One region of the Barrientosiimonas endolithica genome, then DNA from elsewhere that is predicted to be linked to it. Evidence: predicted binding sites of a transcription regulator. Region 1 holds the regulator's gene; the other holds the start of a gene.
The links. The regulator HrcA, encoded in region 1, represses chaperone genes, less so after heat shock. The targets are predictions, from matches to a motif close to TTNGCACTCGNNNNNNNCGAGTGCNAA.
Positions count from the first base shown of each region.

Region 1 (3,202 bases):
TGCTCCGACGGGGCCGCGGCGCGGGCCTGCTCGACGATGCGGGTCTCCTTGCTGCCCGGCACCAGGTGGTCGACGAGGATCCCGAGGCGGCGCTGCGGACCGGGCCGGAAGTCGCGGATCACCGCCTGCAGGTCGTCGACGCCGTCGAGCATCTCGACCACGACGCCCTCGACGCGCAGGTCGTCGCCCCAGACCTTCTCGACCAGCTCGGCGTCGTGCCGGCCCTCGACCAGGATGCGCGAGGCCGACGCGACCCGGGCCGGGGCGTCGGGCACGGCCACCGACCCGGAGGCGGTGCGGCTCTTCGTGGCCCGCTGCGCGGCGAGCGCGGCCGTGTCGGTGCGCGGCGCGGTGAGCTCGACCGGCTTGCCGTCGATGAGGAAGCCGGGCCCGAGTGGGAACGCCTTGACCCGGCCGCGCCGGTCCTCCAGGTGCACCACGTGCATGCCGCCGGCCTTCTCGACCCGCACGACGGCGCCGACCCAGCCGGAGTCGGCGTCCTCGACGACCAGGTCGCGCGCGGCCTCGACCTGCGCCGAGCGGCCCCGCCGGGGCGCCTTCCAGTCACCAGCGAGCACGTCGGATCCGTAGCGGTCGGGAGTCACCCCGTGAGGGTAGGGAAGGGTGGCAGACCCGCCCGGGCGACACGCTCGTACGCCGGCGCGTGGTTTTCTCGCTGCGCCGCACCGGACGTAGACTTGGCACTCGGGTGTGCAGAGTGCCAGCTCGGGCGGTCCCGGGCCGGTGCGAGCGCGCCCGCCGCTCCCGATGCCGACGAAGGTGGTGACCATGTCCGACGACAGGCGACTGCAGGTGCTGCGCGCGATCGTGCAGGACTACGTGGCGACCTCCGAGCCGGTGGGGTCCAAGGCGCTGCTGGAGCGGCACCGCCTGGGCGTCTCGGCCGCGACGGTGCGCAACGACATGGCCGCGCTCGAGGAGGACGGGCTGATCGCCGCGCCGCACACGTCGGCCGGGCGCATCCCGACCGATGCGGGCTACCGGCTGTTCGTCGACCGGCTCAGCGGGATCAAGCCGATGAGCCGCGCCGAGAAGAGCGCGATCCGGACCTTCCTGGACCAGTCGGTCGACCTCGACGACGTCGTCGACCGCACCGCGCGGCTGCTCGCCTCGCTCACCCAGCAGGTCGCGGTCATGCAGTACCCCTCGCTCAGCCGCTCGACGGTGCGCCATGTCGAGCTGGTGCCGCTCGGGATCGACCGCGCGATGGTGGTGCTGATCCTGTCCAGCGGCCGGGTCGAGCAGCGCGTCGTCGAGCTGGCGCAGGACCCGGCCGACGCGGCCGGCCAGCAGCTGCTCGGCGAGCTGCGCGCCCGCATCAACGCCGTCACCGACGGCCAGGTGCTCGGCGAGGCGACCGCGCAGCTGTCGAGCCTGCCGGAGGAGTTCCCCGCCGTCGACCGGCCGAGCGTGCAGGCGATCATCACCTCGCTCACCGACCTGCTGCGCGAGCAGCGGGAGGAGCGGGTGGTGCTGGCCGGCACCTCCAACCTCGCGCGCACGGGCGTCGACGCCGGAGACCTCGGTGTCGTGCTCGAGGCGCTCGAGCAGCACGTGGTGCTGCTGCGCCTGCTGGAGTCGCTCGACCCCGTCGAGCGCGACGCCGTCGCGGTGCGCATCGGCGCCGAGAACCCGCACGCCGGGCTGCAGTCCACGTCGGTGGTGACGACGACGTACGGCAGTGGCGGCGTCGCCGGCCTCGGCGTGCTCGGACCGACCCGGATGGACTACCCCTCGACCATGGCGGCCGTCCGCGCCGTCGCCCGCTACGTCTCGGAGATCCTCGACCAGTGAATGACTACTACGGCACCCTCGGCGTCTCGCGCGACGCGAGCCCGGAGGAGATCAAGCGCGCCTACCGCAAGCAGGCCCGCCGGCTGCACCCCGACGTCAACCCCAGCCCCGAGGCGGCCGAGGAGTTCAAGCGGCTGTCGGTGGCCTACGAGGTGCTGTCCGACCCGCAGAAGAAGGGGCAGTACGACGCCGGCGTCGACCCCATGGCGGCCGGCGGAGCCGCCGGGTTCGGCCAGGGCTTCTCCTTCACCGACATCATGGACGCCTTCTTCGGCGCCGGTGCGGCGGGCGGCGCCCGCGGGCCGCGCAGCCGCCAGCAGCGCGGCCAGGACGCCCTCGTGCCGCTCGAGATCGACCTGCGCGAGGCCGTGTTCGGCGGCGAGGCCGACCTGACGTTCGACACCGCCGTCGTCTGCCCGACCTGCCACGGCGACGGGGCGCGGCCGGGCACCGGCCGCCGCACCTGCGACGTGTGCCACGGCGCCGGCCAGGTGCAGGAGATCCAGAACTCCTTCCTCGGCCAGGTGCGCACCACCCGTCCGTGCGGCGCCTGCCGCGGCTTCGGCGAGATCATCACCGACCCGTGCTTCGACTGCTCCGGCGAGGGCGCGTGCGCGACCGCCGCACCATCACCATCAAGGTCCCCGCCGGCGTCGACAGCGGCACTCGCATCCAGCTCGCCGGTGAGAGCGAGGCCGGTCCGGGCGGCGGTCCGAACGGCGACCTGTACGTCGAGGTCCGGGTGCGCAAGCACCCCGTCTTCCAGCGGCAGGGCGACGACCTGCACTGCTCGCTCGAGCTGCCGATGACCGCGGCCGCGCTCGGCACCACCGTCGCGCTCGACACCTTCGACGGGCCGCGCGACGTCGAGGTGCGCCCCGGCACGCAGCCCGGCGACGTCGTCACGCTGCGCGGGCTGGGCGTCACCCACCTGCGCTCGAGCGTGCGCGGCGACCTGATGGTGCACGCCAACGTGCGCACGCCCACCAAGCTCGACCACCAGCAGCAGGAGCTGCTGCGTCAGCTGGCCAAGGAGCGCGACGAGGAGCGGCCGCAGGCCGCCTTCCAGCCGGTCAGCCAGGGGCTGTTCGGCCGCATCCGCGACGCCTTCGGGGGAAGTAGCGCGTGACCGCGCCGCTGTTCCACCTGCCGTACGCCCGGCTCGCCGACGCGCAGCCCGGCACCCGGGTGGTGCTCGACGGGGCGGAGGGGCGGCACGCCGCGACCGTACGGCGCATCGGGGTGGGGGAGCAGGTGCTGCTGGCCGACGGGACCGGTGCGGTCGCGACCACGACGGTGGCCGAGACCGGCCGCGACGAGCTGGTGCTGCTCGTCGAGTCGGTCGACCGATCGCCCTCTCCTGCAACGACTTTCGTGCTCGTGCAGG
Region 1 covers NZ_AP027735.1:2,041,851-2,045,052, reverse strand. Annotated here, with positions in the region: gene QUE40_RS10320 (DUF3097 domain-containing protein) at 1-605, opposite strand, end outside; gene hrcA (heat-inducible transcriptional repressor HrcA) at 790-1,815, shown strand; partial or broken gene dnaJ (molecular chaperone DnaJ) at 1,812-2,944, shown strand; gene QUE40_RS10305 (16S rRNA (uracil(1498)-N(3))-methyltransferase) at 2,941-3,202, shown strand, end outside.

Region 2 (3,202 bases), 620 kb from region 1:
GGCAGCCGCCGGCTCCTCTTCCTCCGGCTTGTCGACGACCAGCGTGTCGGTGGTGAGCACCATCGACGCGATGGACGCGGCGTTGCGCAGCGCGGAGCGGGTGACCTTGACCGGGTCGATGATCCCGGCCTTGACCAGGTCGCCGTACTCACCGGTGGCGGCGTTGAGGCCGCTGCCGATGCCCAGCTCGCCGACGCGCGCGACGGCGACGTAGCCCTCGAGCCCGGCGTTCTCGGCGATCCAGCGCAGCGGCTCGGCGACCGCCTTGCGCACGATCGCGACACCAGTGGCCTCGTCGCCCTCGAGCGACAGGTCGTCCAGCGCTGCGGCGGCGTGGATGAGGGCCGAGCCGCCGCCGGCGACGATGCCCTCCTCGATGGCCGCGCGGGTCGCCGAGATGGCGTCCTCGATGCGGTGCTTCTTCTCCTTGAGCTCCACCTCGGTGTGCGCACCCACGCGGATCACGCAGACACCGCCGGCGAGCTTGGCCAGGCGCTCCTGCAGCTTCTCGCGGTCCCAGTCGGAGTCGGTGCGCTCGATCTCGGCCTTGAGCTCCTTGACCCGGCCCTCGACCGCGTCGTTGTCGCCGGCGCCGTCGATGATCGTGGTGGTGTCCTTGGTGAGGACGACGCGGCGGGCCTGGCCCAGCACGTCGAGGTCGGCCTGGTCGAGCTTGAGGCCGACCTCCTCGGCGATGACCTGACCGCCGGTCAGGATCGCGATGTCCTGCAGCATCGCCTTGCGGCGGTCGCCGAAGCCGGGTGCCTTGACCGCGGCGACGTTGAACGTGCCGCGGATCTTGTTGACGACCAGGGTCGACAGGGCCTCGCCCTCGACGTCCTCGGCGATGATCAGCAGCGGCTTGCCGGACTGGACGACCTTCTCCAGCAGCGGCAGCAGGTCGGCGATCGAGCCGATCTTGCCCTGGTTGATGAGGATGTAGGCGTCCTCGAGGACGGCCTCCATGCGCTCGGGGTCGGTCACGAAGTACTGCGACAGGTAGCCCTTGTCGAACTGCATGCCCTCGGTGAAGTCCAGCTCGGTGACCGTGCTCGAGGACTCCTCGACGGTGATCACGCCGTCCTTGCCGACCTTGTCGAACGCGTCGGCGATGAGCCCGCCGATGGTCTCGTCCTGGGCCGAACCGGTCGCGACCTGGGCAATCTCGCTCTTGCCCTCGACCGCGCGGGCGTTCTGCAGCAGCCGCTCCTTCATCGCGTCGACGGCCTTGTCGATGCCGCGCTTGACGCCACCGGGCGCCGCGCCGGCCGCGACGTTGCGCAGGCCCTCCTTGACCAGGGCCTGGGCGAGGACCGTGGCGGTCGTCGTGCCGTCACCGGCGATGTCGTTGGTCTTGGTGGCGGCCTCCTTGGCGAGCTGCGCACCGAGGTTCTCGTACGGGTCCTCCAGCTCGACCTCGCGAGCGATGGTGACGCCGTCGTTGGTGATGGTGGGGGCACCCCACTTCTTGTCGATCACGACGTTGCGACCCTTGGGGCCGAGCGTGACCTTCACGGCGTTGGCGAGGGCGTCGACGCCCCGCTCGAGCGACTTGCGAGCGGAGTCGTTGAACTCCAGCTGCTTGGCCATGTTGTGGATTTCCTTTCGGGTCGATCAGATTCGGGCGCGGCGGGCGCAGGCTGCGCCGCTCACCGCGGGGACGACGACGCCCCGGGGCACCCGGACGGGGCGCCCGGGGCGCGTCGAGAAGTCAGGAGTCGTCAGCCGACGACCGCGAGCACGTCGCGAGCCGAGAGGATGAGCAGCTCGTCGCCGCCGTACTTCACCTCGGTGCCGCCGTACTTGCTGTAGATGACCTTGTCGCCGACCTTGACGTCCAGCGGCACCCGCTGGCCGTTGTCGTCGATGCGACCGGGACCGATCGCCAGGACCTCGCCCTCCTGGGGCTTCTCCTTGGCGGTGTCCGGGATGACCAGACCGGACGCGGTCGTCTGCTCGGCCTCGACCGACTTGACGACGATGCGGTCCTCGAGCGGCTTGATGTTCACCGACACGGTGTGACCTTCCTTGTGAGGTGCGCTGCGCGAAGCAGCAGGGATCCGTCCTGCTCGCCCGGGGTCAGAGCCAAGACCGGTGGCGCGCCGTCGCGGGGGTCGCGCTGTGCGGTCGGGGCTGGCACTTGCCCCTGGCGAGTGCCAGAACTGAATCTAGGCGGGCGTTAGCACTCGGTCAACTCGAGTGCCAGAAATTCGTCTGCCGAGCACCGGCCGTACGTCCGGCTCAGGTGGTCCAAGCCCGCCAGAGCGCGGCGTACTCGCCGTCGCGCGCCAGCAGCTCCTCGTGCGAGCCGAGCTCGGCGATGCGCCCGTCGATCACCACCGCGATCCGGTCGGCGTCGTGCGCGGTGTGCAGCCGGTGCGCGATCGCGACGACCGTGCGGCCGGTGAGCAGCGCGTTCATCGACCCCTCGAGGTGGCGGGCGGTGCGCGGGTCGATGAGCGAGGTGGCCTCGTCGAGCACGATGGTGTGCGGGTCGGCGAGCACCAGCCGGGCCAGCGCGACCTGCTGGGCGCGGCCGGGCGACAGCTCCAGGTTGCCGGAGCCGACCTTGGTGCCGAGGCCCTCGGGCAGCTGCTCGACCCAGCCGCGCGCGTCGACGGCCTCCAGCGCCGTCAGCAGCTCGTCGTCGCTCGCGCCCTCGCGGCCCAGCATCAGGTTGTCGCGGATCGTGCCGATGAAGATGTGGTGCTCCTGGGTGACCAGGGCGACCTCGCGGCGCAGCAGCGGCAGCGGCAGCCGGGTGAGCTCGACTCCCCGACCTGCACGCTGCCGGTGCGCGGGCCGTGGATGCCGGCGAGCAGCCGCCCGAGCGTCGACTTGCCCGACCCGCTCGGACCGACGATCGCGAGCCGCTCCCCCGTGCGCAGCTCCAGGTCGATGCCGTGCAGCACGTCGTGACCCTCGCGGTAGGCGTAGCGCAGGTCGCGCCCCGAGAGCGCGACACCGTCGGGGCGCTCCTGCCCCTCGTCGCGGTCGCGCGGCACCGTGGAGATGCCGAGCAGTCGCGCGGTCGAGGCGATGCCGACCTGCACCCGGTCGACCGTGGCGACGAGCATGTCGAACGGGCCCCAGATCATCCCCGTGTAGAGGATCGCCGTGGTGATCTGTCCGATCGAGACCCAGCCCCTGGCGTACGCGATCGCGCCCACCGCGAGCACGAAGACCCGGGGAGGCTGAACGC
Region 2 covers NZ_AP027735.1:2,662,625-2,665,826, forward strand. Annotated here, with positions in the region: gene groL (chaperonin GroEL) at 1-1,590, opposite strand, end outside; gene groES (co-chaperone GroES) at 1,722-2,015, opposite strand; partial or broken gene QUE40_RS19365 (ABC transporter ATP-binding protein) at 2,242-3,098, opposite strand; gene QUE40_RS19370 (ABC transporter transmembrane domain-containing protein) at 3,095-3,202, opposite strand, start outside.
Region 2: groES (co-chaperone GroES) is a predicted target of HrcA. The motif match lies at 2,180-2,206, and genes of this name have one in related genera.